4 regions of the Thalassobaculum sp. OXR-137 genome follow, and region 1 is predicted to be linked to each of the others. Evidence: predicted binding sites of a transcription regulator. Region 1 holds the regulator's gene; each other region holds the start of a gene.

Region 1 (4,819 bases):
ATGGGCGCCGGGCCCGATGCCCAGATAATCCTGATAACGCCAGTAGACCAGGTTGTGGCGGCATTCATGGCCGGGGCGGGCGTGGTTCGACACCTCATAGGCCGGCAGCCCGGCGGCCCCCAGGATTTCCTGGGTCGCGTCGTACAGGTCGGCGGCGCCGTCGTCGTCGGGCAGCGCGAACTCGCCGCGGGCGTGGCGGGCATAGAACGGCGTCGTCGGCTCGATGGTGAGCTGGTACAGCGACAGATGCGCCGGCTCCAGCGCGATCGCCCGGGCCAGCTCCGCTTCCCAGGCCGCGAGGTCCTGCTCAGGGCGGGCATAGATCAGGTCGAACGATACGTTGTCGAAATGGGAACGCACGGAGTCCAGGGCCCCCAGCGCCTCGGCCGCCGTGTGCTCGCGGCCGAGGAAGCGCAGCGAGGCGTCGTCCAGCGCCTGCACCCCGAGCGAGACGCGGGTGATCCCGGCCTGCCGGAACGCCGCCATCTTCGCCGCCTCCACCGACGTGGGGTTGGCCTCCAGGGTGATCTCGACGTCGTTGTTGAACCTGAACAGGCCCCGTGCCGCCTCGATCACCGCGGCCGCCGTCTCCGGCTCCATCAGGGACGGCGTGCCGCCGCCGAAGAAGATGCTGGTCAGCCGCCGGGTGCCGTCCGGCCCGCCGCCGACCCGGGGCGCCAGGGTTTCCAGCTCGCGCACGAGCAGGTCGCGCCAGAGGGCGTGGTCGACGCGGTCCGAGACATGGCTGTTGAAGTCGCAATACGGGCATTTCGCCCGGCAGAACGGCCAGTGGACGTAGAGTCCGAGGGGGTCAGTCGTCAGCGGATCCGCCATCGAAGCACCGCGCCACGAGCTGGGCGAAGGCATCGGCCCGGTGGCTCACCGAGTGTTTCCAGTCGGCGTCGCCCTCGCCGAAGGTCTTGGTGTCGCCCTCGGGCACGAACATCGGGTCGTAGCCGAAGCCCTTGCCGCCGCGCGGCGGCCAGACGGCGGTGCCGTGAACATAGCCCTCCACGCTTTCGCAATGGCCGTCCGGCCAGGCGAGTGTCAGCGCGCAGGTAAACCAGGCTCTCGTGTCGTCGGAGCCGCTCTCCACCATCTTGTCGTGGACCAGCGCCATGGCGACCGAGAAATCCTTGGACGGCCCGGCCCAGCGGGCGGAGTAGATCCCCGGATCGCCTCCCAAGGCGGCCACGCAGAACCCGGAATCGTCGGCCAGCGCCGGCTTGCCCGAGGCGGTTGCCGCCGCCAGCGCCTTCAGTTCCGCATTCGCAATGAACGTGGTGCCGGTTTCCTCCGGCTCCGGAAGGCCGAGCTCTCCGGCGGAGACCACGGTCATGCCATAAGGTTCCAGCAGCTCGCCGATCTCGCGGACCTTTCCCGGATTGTGGGTGGCCAGGACCAGGGTCTCGCCGGCGAGCTTGCGGGGCGCCATGGGATCGGCCTCCTCAGCCCACCGCGGCGAGCTGCAGCGAGGCGAGCTCGTCGGTGCCCTTGCGGGCCAGCCGGAGCAGCTCCATGAAGGCCTCTTCCTGGAACGGATCGCCCTCGGCGGTCGCTTGCACTTCCACCAGCCCGCCGCCGGCGGTCAGCACGAAATTGGCGTCGGCGTCGCAGTCGCTGTCCTCGGCGTAATCCAGGTCGAGCACCGGCACGCCCTTGTAGATCCCGCAGGAGATCGCCGTCACCCGGTCGACGAGCGGATCGCTCTTCACCGCGCCGAAGCGCTTCAGGGTGGCGATCGCCTGGTGCAGGGCGACCCAGGAGCCGGTGATCGCCGCGGTGCGCGTGCCGCCATCGGCCTGCAGCACGTCGCAGTCGATGCGGATCTGGCGCTCGCCGAGGGCGGCGAGGTCGGTGACCGCCCGCAGGGAGCGGCCGATCAGGCGCTGGATCTCCTGGGTGCGGCCCGACTGCTTGCCGCGGGCGGCCTCGCGGTCGGTGCGGGTATGGGTGGAGCGGGGCAGCATGCCGTATTCGGCGGTGACCCAGCCCTTGCCGCCGCCCTTGAGCCAGGACGGGACCCGCTCTTCCACGGTGGCGGTGCAGAGCACATGGGTGTCGCCGAAGCGGGCGAGGCAGGATCCCTCGGCGTGCTTGGCGAAGCCGGGTTCCAGAACCACCTTGCGCAGTTCGTCGACGGCGCGGCCGGAAGGCCGGGAGCCGGTCTTGGTCTGGCCGGAGGTCGGAGCGGATGCCATAGGGGGCGCCTTTCGTTGCGGACGGCCAGTGCGGAGGGCCAGGGTCGAAATCTGGGCGGAAGCTAGCGATCCGAGCCTTCGACGTCCAGTGCCGCGGACCGGTGGCGAGGCGGATTGACCGGGTGCATGGCGCTTCCTAGATTTTGGTCTACCATGGCCGGTATGCAGAGAGATTCCTTCGACGGCACGATGATGCCGTCCACCACCCTCGCGCAGCTGAACGAGCGGTCGCGCCGCATCTTCATGCATGTGGTGGATGCCTATGTTGAGACCGGCGAGCCGGTGGGCTCGCGCACCCTGTCCCGCAAGCAGGGCCTGGTGCTGTCGCCTGCCACGATCCGCAATGTGATGGCCGATCTGGAGGAGGCGGGGCTGCTGTTCTCGCCCCATACCTCGGCCGGCCGGCTGCCGACCGATGCCGGTCTGCGCATGTTCGTCGACGGGCTGCTGGAGGTCGGCGGCGATCTCGGCCCGGAGGAGCGGGAGAGCATCGACGGCCAGTGCGCCGCCGCCGGCCGCAGCATGTCGGAGATGCTGGAAGAGGTGTCGTCCACCCTCGCCGGGCTGACCCGCTGCGCCGGGCTGGTGGTCTCGCCCAAGAACGAGGGCTCGCTGCGCCATATCGAGTTCGTGCCCCTGGGCAACCAGCGCGCCCTGGTGGTGCTGGTCAGCGAGACCGGCCTGGTGGAGAACCGGGTGGTGGAACTGCCCGCCGGCCTGCCGCCCTCGGCCCTGGTGGAGGCATCCAACTATCTCAACACGCGCCTCAGCGGCCGGACGCTGAGCGAGGCGATGGCCCGGATCGAGGAGGAGATCGTCCAGCGCAAGGCCGAGCTGGACGACCTGACCTCCCGGGTGGTGCAGGCGGGTCTGGCGACCTGGGGCGGCGGACCCGGCGCTTCCACCCTGATCCTGCGCGGCCAGTCGGCGCTGCTGCACGACGTGACTGCGCTGGAGGACCTGGAGCGCATCCGCGGGCTGTTCGAGCAGCTCGAGGAGAAGGAGAGCACCCTGCGCCTGCTGGAGACCACCGGGGCGGCCGATGGCGTACAGATCTTCATCGGTGCGGAGAACCAGCTGTTCCGCAACACCGGCTGCTCGATGATCATCGCGCCGTATCACGACCAGAAACGCTCGGTCGTGGGGGCGATCGGCGTGATCGGTCCGACCCGGATGAACTACGCCCGGATCATTCCGATGGTGGACTACACCGCGAAGCTGATCGGCCGGCTGCTGGGATAGGCACCTGCGCTTGGGTCAGGCCGACGCCGCCATGGCTTCAACCGCCATCTCTCGCGCCTGGGGCGGTCGGTCAACTGCAGCTACATGATGTCGTGCCTGTGGTATAGCGCCAGGAGCTGGCTATCGCGCCATTTTCTTTGTATTTCAAGTTTAGACAGAAATAACGCTTGCTTGGAGTTGTAATATAATTCGCAGACACCCAATCAAAATCCACAATAAAACTATTTGTAGGGAGATTTGATTGTGATTGTGGAGAAATCTGTTCGGTGTATTCAACTTCTATTCTGCATTCTGGTGTTGCGCATCGCAGATAAGCGATGCTCCCTTGCCGAATGGTGGAACTGCCGGCGGGCACAAATCGAACCGTGTCTGTTGAATTGAAGCTCTTAACCTTCAAGGGGACGTCGCGATTGGCACAGTTGCGAACGGCAAACTCACCAGCCTCGCCCAATTTCGGCATGACCAGGACAATGAGCGCGGGCAGCAGTTTGATGGCTTTCAAGAAAGCCGGTGACTCCGTCATGACCTGTTCCTCCCCATGGCGAACCGGAATTCATTAGTCCAAAAAAATGCTACGGATCTCCGGCGCAGATCATTCCGATCCTGCTCTAGCAACCGCATTGGCTGCCGACCATGCTGTTGTACGTGTTCATCAGGACGCCATCGCGGTCGTATCTACGTTCGATACAGTATGCCGATCGCGGAGTGGCCCGGTTGGAAATATCCGTTGTGAACGTCTGGGTCGACGTCCCGCTGGAGGTCATGCTGAACACTCCCGCTGCGCCGCCATTTGTGTTTGAGTCGGACGAGGAGCCGTTTCGCGGAACCGTGATGCTGAAGGTGCAATCCGGCGATGCGCAGCTCAAATACGCGGTCTCGCCGCGCGGAACGATCGCCGTCTGCACCGGGGAAATCCTCACCAGATCCGTGCTGTTGTAGACCTTGATGTCGAATTTTCCGACGATGTGCTTGGTGCAGTTGGTGACGGTGAAATTTCCTGCATGGGCAGGGCTGGATGCGACGAGAGCCGCCAGGGCGAGGACCCGTATGATCGGCTTCAAAATGGCCTCCTGAAGACTGGGTTTCCCCGACCCCGAAGAACCATGAAGGCAGTGCCGCCGACCATCAAACGCAATGATTTATATTTTTTCGTATTTTCTTGCAGGAATTCGGAGGCGGTCCGCCAACCACCGCCTCCTTGCCGTGCTGAGTGGTTATCCCTTCAGCACCGGTAGGGCCCCCTGAAGACCGGTACGGTCACGGACAGCTACAGGTATTGGCACCAGTATTCAGATATTGAATGCTTTTTACTTTTCCGTTGTCATTATAGACATACCTCATGCAGAAGGCCCGCTTGTTCGGTCTTGATTCCAGCC
Region 2 (4,819 bases), 1.3 Mb from region 1:
CTAAACCTCGGAAAAAGTCCGAATGCCATGCAAGTCGAGGGGACCCCGATGAAAATCATTGTGACGGATCGCGACGGCGGCGAGCACGCGGTCGAGGCGACCAAGGGCTGGCGGGTGATGGAGATCATCCGCGAGGCCGGTCTGCCGATCACCGCGGAGTGCGGCGGCGCCTGCGCCTGCGCCACGTGCCATGTCTATGTCGCGCCCGAGTGGTGGGACAGGCTGGAGCCACGGGGCGAGGAAGAGAACGACATGCTCGATCTCGCCTTCGAGGTTCAGGAGAACTCTCGGCTGTCCTGCCAGATCCTGTTCGACGAGAGCCTGGACGGCTTGAAGGTCACGCTCGCGCCTGAGTGAGCCTGAAAGACCGAAGGGCCCTAAGCGGCCCTTCAATCCCTTGTCAGCGGCTGCCCTGAGCCTCAGTGATACCCGAACTCGTGAGCGGCGTAGGCGATCTCCTGCGGTCTGACCAGTTCGGCGTTCGTAATCCGGACGGTATGCAGGCGACCCTCGATATTCCGTTCCCAATAATCCAGGAATTTAGTCAGCCGGGGGAAATCGGGGGTGATATCCATCTCCTGCCACAGATAGCTTTGGAGAAGCTTGGGGTAATCGGGAAGACGATAGAGGATTTCCGCCGTGGTCAGCCGATATCGATACAAGTCGTTGACGCTCGGACGGGTTCCGGAATTCAGCATCGCGCCTAACCTCCGCATGAACGCAGTTGACGCTGAAAATTCTGCTGGTAGAACGGCCGCGCCGACAAGAGGAATTATCTTTTACTTCAGTATTTTAGCAGCCAACATCGGAGTCTGCTGCCAGCCGTCCGATGCCGTCGCCGATACCGGCACCTGCCCCGGGATCGCTTCCGGCGACGGCCCCGGCCTCGCCGCCTGCATCGTCAACGAGCTCTGCATCGAAGGCATCTATTCGCCGCCGCGGTCGATCGACCTGCCGCAGGAAGTTGTCGAAGCCTATCGCGACGCCGAAATCGATATCGCCGTCCGGCATTTCCGCCTGGACGTCCGCTTCCGCAAACGCGCCGGCGCGGAGATCGGCCAATGCGGCTATACCGGCCCCACGAAGTTCATGTACTCGCTGGTGCAACCCGCCTCGGCCACGAACATAACGGTGACATTTGACCCAAATTGGACATACTAGGATGCATGGCCAATTTTCCGCTTGCCACCGCGCCACTTAAGCCTCGGGCTCGACAGTTCGCCGACTATTGGCTTTCCCTTCCCCGTACCGACTTTATCCCGCACCGCCGAGACTTCGATCCGGCCGCGTTGGTCGGTATCCTCGATACCTTCATGATCTTCGAGATCGTCGCCCCCGACCATTTTCTGATCAGGCTGGCCGGAACCACGGTGATCGAGCATTACGGCCGCGAGATCACCGGCATGAACTATCTCGACTTCCGCACGCCCGACGAGCGGCCGATCACCCAGGCGATGATGTCCCTCGTCGCCACACAGCCCTGCGGGCAGTTGGTGCTGCAATCGGTGAGGACGGGCGACGGCAAGGGACGGGCGTCGCAGTCCTTCGGCCTGCCGATGCGCGACGACGAGGGCAAGGCGAGGCTGCTCTATTATCAGGTCGACTATATCAGGCTCGACGACCTGAAGACCCGCGACGAGCATTATCTCCTGGAGCAGCGCACCGTCGTCCGGCATTTCATGGATATCGGGAACGGGTTTCCCGACATAGCACTGGCCGGCCCGTTCGGTCGCTAACGCGATTGGCCAGGCGATTGATCGGGCGCGCATTTTTGCGGGCCCGTTGACCCGCCCTCCTCCCATCCTCATATGCCGTATAGCTGATTCCAGTCAGGCCGGGCCGGCAGAACCCACAATCTGGAAATGTCTGCCGACGAGCGATCTTGACAGAAATCCCGCGCTTCCTTACATCGCTAGCACTCACCGGGGCAGACTGCTAACACCTTAGAATCTCCCCGGGGACATTGCTCAAACTGCACGTCTCAACAGAGTGTAAATTGGAGGAAGGGTCATGAAATTTCGGCCGCTCCACGACCGCGTGGTGGTTCGTCGTATCGACGCCGATCAGAAGACCGCCGGCGGCATCATCATCCCCGACACGGCGAAGGAAAAGCCGATGGAGGGCGAAGTCCTTGCCGTGGGTCCGGGTGCCCGCGACGAGGCCGGCAAGGTTGTCCCGCTCGATGTGAAGCCGGGTGACCGCGTCCTGTTCGGCAAGTGGTCGGGCACCGAGGTGAAGATCGACGGTGACGATCTGCTGATCATGAAGGAAAGCGACATCATGGGTGTCCTCGAGGGCTCCGCGAAGTCGTCTAAGAAGGCCGCCTAACAAGCTGTCTCATTCAGCGAGGGGCCTTCGAAAGAAGCCGCTTGTATCAAGGGCTAAACCTATCCAAGGAGAGTATCACCATGGCTGCCAAGGACGTTAAGTTCGGCATCGACGCCCGCAACAAGATGTTGAAGGGCGTGGACATTCTGGCCGACGCCGTGAAGGTCACGCTGGGCCCGAAGGGTCGCAACGTGGTTCTGGAGAAGTCGTTCGGCGCTCCGCGCATTTCCAAGGACGGCGTGACCGTCGCCAAGGAAATCGAGCTGTCCGACAAGTTCGAGAACATGGGCGCGCAGATGGTGCGCGAAGTCGCTTCGAAGGCCAACGACGTGGCCGGCGACGGCACCACCACCGCGACCGTGCTGGCGCAGTCGATCGTCCGTGAGGGCGCGAAGGCCGTTGCCGCCGGCATGAACCCGATGGATCTGAAGCGCGGCATCGACAGCGCCGTCGAGGCCGTCGTCGCCGACATCGAGAAGCGCTCGAAGAAGATCACCACCTCCGGCGAGGTCGCCCAGGTCGGCACCATCTCCGCCAATGGCGAGCGCGAGATCGGCGAGATGATCGCCAAGGCCATGGAGAAGGTCGGCAACGAGGGTGTCATCACCGTCGAGGAGGCCAAGTCGCTCCACACCGAGCTCGACGTCGTCGAGGGCATGCAGTTCGACCGCGGCTACCTGTCGCCGTACTTCGTGACCAACGCCGACAAGATGATCTGCGAGCTGGATAACCCCTACATCCTGCTGCACGAGAAGAAGCTGTCCAACCTGCAGGCCATGCTGCCGGTCCTGGAGCAGGTCGTGCAGTCGGGCAAGCCGCTGCTGATCATCGCCGAGGACGTCGAGGGCGAGGCCCTGGCCACCCTCGTGGTCAACAAGCTGCGTGGCGGCCTGAAGGTCGCGGCCGTCAAGGCCCCGGGCTTCGGCGATCGCCGTAAGGCCATGCTCGAGGACATCGCGATCCTGACCGGCGGTACCGTCGTGTCCGAGGATCTCGGCATCAACCTCGACAGCGTCACCCTCGACATGCTCGGCACCGCCAAGCGTGTTGCCATCACCAAGGACGAGACCACCATCGTCGACGGTGCCGGCAAGAAGAAGGACATCGAGGGCCGTTGCTCGCAGATCCGCGCTCAGGTCGAGGACACCACCTCCGACTACGACCGCGAGAAGCTGCAGGAGCGTCTGGCGAAGCTCGCCGGCGGTGTGGCCGTGATCCGCGTCGGCGGTGCGACCGAGATCGAGGTGAAGGAGCGCAAGGATCGCGTCGACGACGCGATGCACGCGACCCGCGCCGCGGTCGAGGAAGGCATCCTGCCGGGCGGCGGTGCCGCTCTCGTCTACGCCATCAAGGCGCTGGAGAAGGTCAAGTTCTCCAACGACGACCAGCGCATGGGTGTGAACATCATCCGCCGCGCCCTGGAGGCCCCGGCCCGTCAGATCGCGTCCAACGCCGGTCACGACGGTTCGGTCATCGTCGGCAAGCTGCTGGAGTCCAAGGACAGCAGCTGGGGCTTCGATGCACAGAGCGGCAGCTTCACCGACCTGGTGAAGGCCGGCATCATCGACCCGACCAAGGTTGTCCGCAGCTCGCTGCAGAACGCCGCGTCGGTCGCCGGCCTGCTGATCACCACCGAGGCCATGGTCGCCGATCGCCCGGAGCCGAAGTCGGCCGCGCCGGCTGGCGGCCCGGACATGGGCGGCATGGGCTTCTAAGCCAGCCGCTATAGCCAAACACGACGGGCCGGGGAGCGATCCCCGGCCCGTTTCTTTTTTGCACTGCACATCAACACCTCAAGCATCTTCGAAGCAAAACGTGATAAACATCACCCCTCCTTAAAGTTGATACGTAATTTTACTTTCAGATTTAAACGTAATTCTCCTAATTCCAATTCGATACTCCTGGCAGCCCTTCAGCCGTTCCGATATCCTTCGCCCATCGGAGGGAAAAGCGATGTCGGCAGTCGTTCAAACCACCCCCGGCTTCCCGCCCCCGTCCAGTTCGATGGCGTGCGGCCCCGCAGATCCGATCATCGACCCGCTGCTGTCCTACTGGGCCGTCAGACGGGGTGATCGCGCCCTCCCCTCCCGCGCCGATATCGATCCCATCGACATCCCGGAACTGCTCCAGCATATCGGTCTGGTCGACGTCGAGGGTCCGCCGCGCCGATACCGGTATCGGCTGGTGGGGTCTTACATGCAGACGATGTTCGGCGAGAACTACCAGGGCCGATACCTCGACGAGGCGCGGCACGACCGGTACCGGGATTTCCTGAACGACCTGTACACCGCTGCGATCGATCAGCGCCGACCGATCCTGAGCGAAGCCGTCTTCGACTATGGGACCGATCGCATCGTCACCATCCGGCGGCTGATCCTGCCGCTCGCCGAAGGCAACGGGGCACCGGTGAACATGCTGCTGTTCGCCAATGTCTTCATCGCGCCCGACCTGCCCCACCACGCAACGCCCGTGCTGCATCTGCGCATGGACG
Region 3 (4,819 bases), 2.6 Mb from region 1:
CTGCTCGAGCAGCTTGCCGACCACGACGGAGCCGTCGGCACCGGCGTTCTCCGCGATCTGCCGGCACGGGGCCTGCAGGGCGCGGCGCACGATGTCGATGCCCATGCGCTGGTCGTCATTGGCATACTTCAGCTTGTCGAGGGCGCGGGTGCCGTACAGCAGCGCGGTGCCGCCGCCGGCGACGATGCCTTCCTGAACCGCGGCGCGGGTCGCGTGCATCGCGTCGTCGACACGATCCTTGCGCTCCTTCACCTCGATCTCGGTCGCACCGCCGACGCGCAGAACCGCAACGCCGCCGACCAGCTTCGCCAGACGCTCCTGGAGCTTCTCGCGGTCGTAGTCGGACGTGGTCTCCTCGACCTGCGCCTTGATCTGGGTGACGCGGGACTGGATGTCCTTCTTCTTGCCGGCGCCGTCGACGACCGTGGTCTCGTCCTTGGTCAGGGTCACGCTCTTGGCGGTGCCCAGCATCTTGATGTCGACGGTCTCCAGGTTGATCCCGACATCCTCGGACACCACGGTGCCGCCGGTCAGGACGGCGATGTCCTCCAGCATGGCCTTGCGGCGATCGCCGAAGCCCGGCGCCTTCACGGCCGCGACCTTCAGGCCGCCGCGCAGCTTGTTCACCACCAGGGTCGCCAGCGCCTCACCGTCGACATCCTCGGCGATGATCAGCAGCGGGCGGGACGAGCGGGCCACCTGCTCCAGCAGCGGCAACATCGGCTGCAGGCTGGACAGCTTCTTCTCGTGGATGAGGATCAGCGGGTTTTCCAGCTCGCAGACCATCTTGTCGGCATTGGTCACGAAATACGGCGAGAGATAGCCGCGGTCGAACTGCATGCCCTCGACCACGTCGAGTTCGGTGTGCAGGGACTTCGCTTCCTCGACGGTGATCACGCCTTCCTGGCCGACCTTGTCCATCGCCTCGGCCAGCAGCTTGCCCACATCGGCGTCGCCGTTGGCGGAGATCGTGCCGACCTGAGCGACTTCGCTCGACGACTTGATCTTCTTGGAGTTGCTCTCGACGTCCTTGATGACGGCGGCGACGGCGAGGTCGATGCCGCGCTTCAGGTCCATCGGGTTCAGGCCGGCGGCGACGGCGCGCACGCCCTCGCGGACGATGGCCTGGGCCAGCACGGTGGCGGTGGTGGTGCCGTCACCGGCGAGGTCGGAGGTCTTCGAGGCCACTTCGCGCACCATCTGCGCGCCCATGTTCTCGAACTTGTCCTTCAGCTCGATATCCTTGGCGACGGTCACGCCATCCTTGGTGATGCGCGGGGCGCCGAACGACTTGTCCAGCACCACGTTGCGGCCTTTCGGGCCGAGGGTCACCTTGACGGCGTTCGCCAGCGTATCGACGCCCTTGAGCAGGCGGTCGCGGGCATCGACGTTAAACTTGACGTCTTTGGCAGCCATTATGTTTCTCCTTAGATCGTTGCCGGATGGCGGCAGGGTCGGTCGTGGCGGTCAGCGGCCGATCAGCCGACGACACCCATGATGTCCGACTCCTTCATGATCAGCAGGTCCTTGCCGTCGATCTTGACCTCGGTGCCGGACCACTTGCCGTACAGCACGGTGTCGCCCTTCTTCACGTCCAGGGCGACGACCTTGCCGGACTCGTCCCGGGCGCCGGCGCCGACGGCGACGATCTTGCCCTGCATCGGCTTTTCCTTCGCCGTGTCGGGGATGATGATCCCACCGGCAGTCTTGGTGTCGCTCACCAGCGGCTCGACGACAACGCGGTCATGCAGCGGACGGAATTTCATGGGGCTTCCTCCATGGCTCGGCCAAAGAAAACGGCGGGCATTAGCACTCGCCGTGAATGAGTGCCAGGGGTATGGAGGTTTACCCTGTTTCTGTCAACCGGCTGGCCTCAGTTCAGGCGCTGAAACCGCTCTCCGAAGCGCTTTTCGGCCCGTGCGAGGGTGCTCGGGTCCAATCCGACGGTGATCGTCGAGCCGGTGTCGTCGTCGATCCGGTCGATGATGTCGCCATGGCTGTGCAGCCAGGCGGTGATCTCGCCGTCGGCGTAATCGACGTGCAGGGTCACCACCCGGTGGTTGGCCGACAGGAAGCCGTCGATCGCCTTGACCAGATCGGCGATCCCCTCGCCGGTGACCGCCGACACGCAGACCGTGTCGTTGAGCCGGGCGACCTCGTTGCGCAGGGTGATGCGGCGTTCCTCGGGCAGCCGGTCGATCTTGTTCAGCACGTCCAGCATGCGTCCCGGCCGGGTGGTCTCGTCGACCCCCAGATCCTCCAGCACCGCCAGCACGTCGTGCTTCTGGGCCTCGGTGTCCGGGTGCGAGATGTCGCGCACATGCAGCACCAGGTCCGCCTCGGTCACCTCCTCCAGGGTCGCGCGGAAGGCGGCGACCAGATGGGTCGGCAGGTCGGAGATGAAGCCGACCGTGTCGGACACGATCACCGTGCGCCCGCCCGGCAGGTCGATTCGCCGCATGGTCGGGTCGAGGGTGGCGAACAGCAGGTCCTGGGCCATCACCGAGGCGCCGGACAGCTTGTTGAACAGCGTCGACTTGCCGGCGTTGGTGTAGCCGACCAGGGCGACGATCGGGAACGGCACCCGGCGCCGCGCCTCGCGGTGCAGCTCGCGGGTCCGCTTCACCTCCTCCAGCTCGCGCTTGATGCGGGTGATGCGGTCGCCGATCAGACGGCGGTCGAGTTCGAGCTGGCGCTCGCCGGGGCCGCCGAGGAAGCCGGCACCGCCGCGCTGGCGCTCAAGGTGGGTCCAGGACCGCACCAGGCGGGAGCGCTGGAAGGTGAGCGAGGCGAGTTCGACCTGCAGCCGGCCTTCATGGGTGCGCGCCCGGGCGCCGAAGATCTCGAGGATGAGCTGGGTCCGGTCGATGACCTTGACGTTCAGCCCCTTCTCCAGGTTGCGCTGCTGCACCGGGGTGAGCGCGTGGTCGATGACCACGACCTCCACCTCCATCGCCTCGGCCAGCGCCTGGAAGCGCTCGATCTGGCCGCCGCCGAACAACGTGCTCGGGCGCGGCCGGTTGACGGTCAGCACCTCGCTGTGGACGGTCTCCAGGTCGATCGCGGCGGTCAGGCCGACGGCTTCCTCCAGACGTGCCTCCGGGTCGCGGACACCGGGGGTGTCCTCGTCCTTGGACGGCAGACGCGGATGCAGCACGATGGCGCGGATCTTACCCAAGCGGGGCTCCTTTTACGGGGACCCGACACGGTGCGTCCGCCCGGCGACGTGCCTGGGCCAAGACCGGCGATATGCCGGAGCGCATGGGAGTCCCCTCCAGCGCTCCAACATGTGGATGGCCGGGCCCCGGATCAAGTCCGAGCTGTCGGCGGAGGCAGTCTACCCCGAGACGGGGCATGCGGATCAGCTATCGCTGTCCTCGCCCGGCTCGAACAGGCTGACCGGGTGCTGCGGCATGATCGTCGACACCGCGTGCTTGTAGACCAGCTGGGAATGGGCGTCGCGGCGCAGCAGCAGGCAGAAATTGTCGAACCACGTGACAATGCCCTGGAGCTTCACGCCGTTCACGAGGAACACGGTGACGGGCGTCTTGTCCTTACGGATCTTGTTGAGAAAGACATCTTGGACGCTCTGGCTCTTTTCTGCGGCCATGGTTTTTTCCTTCGCTCCTCAATCGGCTCGCGCGCGCGGGTGGTGACACCACCTCTTTCGCAGATGCGAGATCAGATTGAAAGATATACCGCGAAATCGTTGCGACTCAACCGCGTAGCTCGCCAAGAAGCGCATAACAGTCAAAAAGCTGCACCGCGGGCGCACAATCGCTCAGATCCTCGGGGTGCGGATCCTCGGGATGCAGCAGAACCGGGACGCATCCGGCCGCATGAGCGGCCCGCAGATCGACCGCGCTGTCGCCGACGAACCACACGCTCGGCCCCGCCGTCACGCCGGTGCCGTCCAGCGCCATGTGGATCGGATCGGCCGCCGGCTTGTCCTTGGCCGCGTCGTGCGAGCCGAGGATCCGGTGAAAATACCTGTCCCAGCCGAGATGGGCCGTCTCCAGCCGCAGATAGGTGCCGGACTTGTTGCTGACCACGCCCATGGGGATGCCCTCGGCCGCCAGGGCGTCGAGCAGCTCGACAGCTCCCGGCAGAGGCCGCAGGGTCTCCAGGTGAATCGACGCGAAGCTCTCGTAGAACCGCTTGGAGGCGTCCTCCCAGCGCTCGCCGAACAGCTTGGGGAAGCTGTCGCGCATGGAGAGCTTGGCGTTCGCCCGAACCTGCGCCTCGTCCCAGGGGTCAAGGCCGTACTCGCTGAAGGTGGTGGACAGGGCGCGGGTGATGCCGCCCCAATTGTCCACCAGCGTGGAGTCCCAGTCGAACAGCACCGCGTCGGGACGCGGCAGTCGACTCACGCGGTGGCCCCTTCCCCGGCCGCGTACTCCATGTAGCTGTCGCGCAGGCCGCGCGACAGGGTGCCGGCCTTGCCGTTGCCGATCACCACATCGTCGATCTGGGTGACCGGGGTGACGAAGGCGGTGGCCGAGGACGCGAAGGCCTCGCGCGCCTTCTTGGCTTCCTCGACGGAGAACGCCCGCTCCACGTATTTCAGGCCCTGGCGCTCGGCCAGCTTGAGGATCGACAGCCGGGTGATGCCGTTCAGGATGTCGTGGGTCGCCGGCCGGGTCACCAGCTCGCCGTCCTGGGTGACGATCCAGGCGTTGCTCGACGTGCCCTCGGTGACGTTGCCGTCCTCGTCCACCTGCCAGGCCTCGAAGGCGCCGTTCTCGCGAGCCTGCTGCTTGCCCAGAATGTTAGGAAGAAGCGCTACCGACTTGATATCGCAGCGTTCCCAACGAATGTC
Region 4 (4,819 bases), 390 kb from region 1:
GTGCTGATCAAAGCCTTCGCCCGTGAAGGACGAGCTCTTGACCTCATCCACCTGACCGAAAAACGGATCGGCGGCAGCAGGCTGAGAAAGCAGTAATGCCACGCCTATGAGCGGGAATGCATACTTAGAATATATCATTTTCATCTTATAGACTCCTGTATAAAGCCGCTATCTCACGGGAAAACTCTCGTTATGATTGGCTTTATTATTCTATAATTATACACAGAAAGGGAAATTTGTAAATTTATTTCGTATTACAGTTTAGTATTGATTCAGTGCATTCGGTGAATATTTCGATCGATATGTAGTAAATTTAATATTCGTGGAGAGAATGGCGATTTCAAAGAGATTGCCATCACCGTTTCTTTTTATCCTCCGGCGAGACCGATTCCTGGTCCCGCCGGAAGATGATTTTTCTTAGTAGTCGGCCATAGCCATGGTGCCGGAATTTTCAACCTTCTCCGCGACCATTGCTTCGGTGGTGATCAGCAGACCCGCGATCGAGGCCGCACCTTGCAGCGCGAGTCTCACGACCTTTGTCGGGTCGATGATCCCGGCCTTCGCCATATCGACATACTCTCCGGAGCGCGCGTCGAAGCCGAGGCCGATATCGGCCTTGTCCAGGAGCTTACCGACGATGATCGAGGCATCGGCGCCGGCATTGGCGTAAATCTGACGCGCCGGGGCCTGCAGCGCACGACGGACGATGTCGATGCCGACCTTCTGGTCGTCGTTCTCCGGGTTGAGGCCGCCGAGGTTCTGGCTGGCATAGAGCAGGGTCACGCCGCCACCGGCGACGATCCCTTCCTCGACCGCAGCCCGGGTTGCGTGCACCGCATCGTCCACCCGGTCCTTGCGTTCCTTGGCCTCGACCTCGGTGACGCCGCCCACACGGATGACGGCCACGCCGCCGGCCAGCTTGGCCATCCGCTCCTGCAGCTTCTCCTTGTCATAGTCCGACGTCGCCTCGTCGGCCTGCGCGCGAATCTGGGTGCAACGGGCCTCGATCGCCGTCGTCTCGCCGCCGCCGTCGATGATCGTGGTGCTGTCCTTTTCGATCCGGACCCGACGCGCGGTTCCGAGCATCTCGAGGGTCACGCTCTCGAGCTTGATGCCGATGTCCTCGGTAATGACCTGACCGCCGGTCAGGATCGCGAGGTCTTCGAGCATGGCCTTGCGGCGGTCGCCGAAACCGGGCGCCTTGACCGCGGCGACCTTGAGTCCGCCTCGAAGCTTGTTGACGACAAGCGTCGCCAGGGCTTCGCCGTCGACATCCTCGGCCACGATCAGCAGCGGCCGGCCGCTCTGCGCGATGGCCTCGAGAACCGGCAGGATCGCCTGGATGCCAGGCAGTTTCTTGTCGTGCAGGAGGATATAAGGATCCTCCAACTCGCAGATCATCTTCTCCGCGTTCGTCACGAAGTAGGGGGACAGGTACCCGCGGTCGAACTGCATCCCATCGACGATGTCGAGTTCGGTCTCGGCCGATTTCGACTCCTCGATCGTGATCACGCCCGCATTGCCGACCTTGTCCATGGCCTTGGCAATCATCTCGCCAATCTCGCGGTCGTCATTCGCGGAGATCGTCCCGACCTGCGCGATCTCGGCATTGGTCTCGATCTTCCGGGAGACCCGCTCCAACTCGCCCGCGACCGCCGTGACGGCAAGGTCGATGCCGCGCTTCAGGTCCATCGGGTTCATGCCGGCCGCAACGGCCTTCGCCCCTTCGCGCATGATCGCATGGGCCAGGACCGTGGCGGTCGTGGTGCCGTCGCCGGCAAGGTCGCTGGCCCGGTTGGCCACCTCCTTCACCATCTGGGCTCCCATATTCTCGAACCGATCGGACAGCTCGATTTCCCGGGCGACGGTGACGCCGTCCTTGGTGATCCTGGGCGCGCCATAGGCCTTGGCGAGGAGAACGTTTCGGCCTTTCGGACCCAGCGTCACCCGAACGGCGTGTGCAAGAATATCGATGCCGCGCAGCATGCTGTCGCGGGCATCGGTGTTGAATCTGACTTCCTTGGCGGACATGGTCGATCTCCTGACGCGTTAAGTGGCCTGCTGCTCGGCGTGCGCCTGGTCGACGATGCCCAGGATGTCGGTTTCCCGCATGATGACGAGATCCTCGCCGTCGAGTTTGATCTCGTTGCCGCTCCATTTGCCGTACAGAACCCGGTCGCCGGCGGTGAGCTCGGGCCGATGCAGGGCGCCATCGTCTCCCCGGATCCCGGGGCCGACGGCCAGCACCTCTCCCTCGACGGGTTTTTCCTTCGCGGAGTCCGGGATGATGATGCCGCCGGGGGATTTCGCCTCCTGTTCGACGGGGCGGATCAGGACGCGATCCTGCAAGGGGCGCAATGTCATCGAGGGTCTCCTAGACCGGGGTGCGTTGGCACTCTCATGTCTGGAGTGCCAATCTGCTTTCCGTAGGTGGGGACCCGAAGCCTCGGATACGACGTATATATTTTCGCAGCGCGCCGGCGGCACTCGTTTCCGCGCCCGCTCCCGTCTGCCCCATTCGGGCGACGGTCGATAAGGATACGGCGCCGTGGGCCGGCCCCCGACGATCTCCGCATCAGCCCGGCGCTCACTCTCGCGGCTCGCCATCAAGCTTAAGAACTTAAAAAAAGTCGTTTTATGGATTATAAATAAAAATCATGCCGCCATTGTGAGAATACAAAATCGATCCTATATTACAGGTGTTGGTTTTTAAAAAATACACAAAACATGGAAAATAAAATCATGTCTTTCAAAGATTTCGCAAAGAAAACGTCCGGTATGACGAAACCGGATTTGCCGGAGCTGGAAAGCTCGAAGCCGGCTGCCGCTGCCCCCAAGGACAAAGGCATTGCCGGGCCGCCGAACAAGGCTGCGCCCCAGGCCTGACCGGTTCTGCCGGTCTGGAGGCACCGCAAGGGATGGTCACCGCCGGTGTGCCTCCGCTAAACGCCCTCGACCTTGCGGGCTGTTCGAAACATTTGGCCTGACCGGGCTTGGGGGTTCCCACGCCCGGTCAGGTGTCCGCTCCCTTCAGCCGGGAGCGCTGGACGGGTATGGAAGCTTGCGAGCCGCCCACTCCGGAAACACCATGAATGAGGTGTGGCCAGCCCTGCTCGGGTAAGTAAGGCTTGATGGGGCGTCAGCCGGAAGTCCAGACCAAGGGCCAGATACTCCATGGACCGTCTACAAGCGCTTCAGCTCTTCGCCCGTGTTGTCGAGCGGGGAACGATCTCGGCGGCCGGCCGCTCGCTCGGATTGTCGAAGACGGTGGCCTCCAAACGCCTTCAGGATCTGGAGGCCGACCTGAACATCAGTCTGCTCAACCGGACCACGCGCCACGTTTCCGCGACCGAGGCGGGTCAGGCGCTCTATGACCGGATCGTCCCGATGATCCGGGACATGGATGCGATCATCGAGCAGATAACCGAGAATTCGGAGACGCCGTCGGGCGTGCTGCGCATCCTCGCCCGTCGGTCCTTCGGGATGCTGCATGTCGTGCCCACATTGCCTGCCTTCCGCACGGCGTATCCCGAGGTCTCGGTCGACCTGCATCTGACCGAAACCGTGGAGATTGCGCCGTCGCATGGCGTCGATATCGCCATCCGCCTGGGGCAGCCGTCGGAGAAGTCCCTCAGCTGGCAGCGTCTGACGACCGACCGGCGTATGCTCTGCGCCAGCCCGGACTACTTTCGCCAGAATGGGACGCCCGCCAGCCTCGGCGACGTGGATCGCCACAACTGCCTCGCCTATGGCCAGGAGGCGGAACCGGCGGTCTGGGTGTCCGAGCATCTCGGCCAGCGCCAGGACGTCGTCGTCTCAGGGTCTCTGCGCTCCAACAGCGGTGAAGTTCTGCGCCAGGCGGCCCTGGATGGCCTGGGCCTCACGCTCCTGCCAGAATGGATGGTTGCCTGGGACGTGGCCGCCGGGCGCCTGCAGACGTGTCTCGACCAATTGCGGCTGTATCCCGCCGGCTATGGTGCGGAGATCTATGCCGTCTATCGGCGCGACCCCCGGCTGCCGCGGAAGGTCGAGGCTTTTCTCGGCCATCTCCAGCGGCATCTGGGTACCCACCTGGACTGATTTTCCGGAAAATCGGGAAAGTGTTTCCTGCATTCTCCCGCTTTTGCGTGGGGGCGCGATGCTGCACCGTTGTGTCAGCAAAGAAGTCCAACCAAGTGGGGAACGCCATGATCGCCGCCAAACGGTTGCATCCGCTCTTCGCGGCCGAGATCACCGACCTCGCCGTGTCGGCGCCGATCCCGGACGCTGTCTTCAGCGACATCGAGGCCGCCTTCCGCCGCCATTCGGTGCTGGTCTTCCGCGACCAGCCGATCACCGACGACCAGCAGATCGCTTTCAGCGAGCGCTTCGGGGCCTTGGAAACCACGAAGGTCGGCACCGCGGGAGCGGGCGGCAAGCTGATCGTGCTGTCCAACATGGATGAAGGCGGCGCCGTCGTGCCGGCGAGCGACCGGCAGGTTCTGAATAACCGAGCCAACCGTCTTTGGCACGCCGACAGCTCCTTCAAGGCGGTGCCGGCCAAGGCGTCGATGCTGTCCGCCCGGCTGATCCCGTCCAAGGGCGGGGACACCGAGTACATCAGCATGCGGGCGGTCTATGCGGCGCTGCCCGGCCGGTTGAAGCAGGCGGTGGAGAACAAGGTCGTGATCCATGACTACGCCTATTCCCGCTCCAAGATCGACCCGGCCCTGGTGACCGACGCGGAGCGCGCGGCGGTGCCGCCGGTCCGCCAGGCGATGGTGATCGACCACGGAGCCGATCTCGGCAGGTCGCTGTATCTCGGCGCCCATGCGGCGCG

Evidence for each region. The regulator HrcA, encoded in region 1, represses chaperone genes, less so after heat shock. The targets are predictions, from matches to a motif close to GTTAGCACTCNCCNNNGGNGAGTGCTAAC.
Region 2: T8K17_RS24155 (co-chaperone GroES) is a predicted target of HrcA. The motif match lies at 1,912-1,940, and genes of this name have one in related genera.
Region 3: T8K17_RS18275 (co-chaperone GroES) is a predicted target of HrcA. The motif match lies at 1,806-1,834, and genes of this name have one in related genera.
Region 4: T8K17_RS07025 (co-chaperone GroES) is a predicted target of HrcA. The motif match lies at 2,389-2,417, and genes of this name have one in related genera.

The regions. Positions count from the first base shown of each region.
Region 1 is NZ_CP139715.1:1,101,929-1,106,747, forward strand. It holds gene hemW (radical SAM family heme chaperone HemW) at 1-834, opposite strand, end outside; gene rdgB (RdgB/HAM1 family non-canonical purine NTP pyrophosphatase) at 812-1,435, opposite strand; gene rph (ribonuclease PH) at 1,449-2,201, opposite strand; gene hrcA (heat-inducible transcriptional repressor HrcA) at 2,364-3,443, shown strand; gene T8K17_RS05215 (hypothetical protein) at 3,514-3,966, opposite strand; gene T8K17_RS05220 (hypothetical protein) at 4,052-4,504, opposite strand; gene T8K17_RS05225 (hypothetical protein) at 4,701-4,819, opposite strand, start outside.
Region 2 is NZ_CP139715.1:5,212,533-5,217,351, forward strand. It holds gene T8K17_RS24135 (2Fe-2S iron-sulfur cluster-binding protein) at 49-357, shown strand; gene T8K17_RS24140 (Usg family protein) at 420-698, opposite strand; gene T8K17_RS24145 (hypothetical protein) at 715-1,161, shown strand; gene T8K17_RS24150 (PAS domain-containing protein) at 1,167-1,736, shown strand; gene T8K17_RS24155 (co-chaperone GroES) at 2,011-2,328, shown strand; gene groL (chaperonin GroEL) at 2,409-4,043, shown strand; gene T8K17_RS24165 (PAS domain-containing protein) at 4,282-4,819, shown strand, end outside.
Region 3 is NZ_CP139715.1:3,924,117-3,928,935, forward strand. It holds gene groL (chaperonin GroEL) at 1-1,416, opposite strand, end outside; gene T8K17_RS18275 (co-chaperone GroES) at 1,479-1,766, opposite strand; gene hflX (GTPase HflX) at 1,874-3,169, opposite strand; gene hfq (RNA chaperone Hfq) at 3,362-3,610, opposite strand; gene T8K17_RS18290 (HAD family hydrolase) at 3,717-4,370, opposite strand; gene dat (D-amino-acid transaminase) at 4,367-4,819, opposite strand, start outside.
Region 4 is NZ_CP139715.1:1,491,884-1,496,702, reverse strand. It holds gene T8K17_RS07035 (OmpA family protein) at 1-144, opposite strand, end outside; gene groL (chaperonin GroEL) at 418-2,031, opposite strand; gene T8K17_RS07025 (co-chaperone GroES) at 2,050-2,364, opposite strand; gene T8K17_RS07020 (hypothetical protein) at 2,728-2,886, shown strand; gene T8K17_RS07015 (LysR family transcriptional regulator) at 3,175-4,080, shown strand; gene T8K17_RS07010 (TauD/TfdA family dioxygenase) at 4,188-4,819, shown strand, end outside.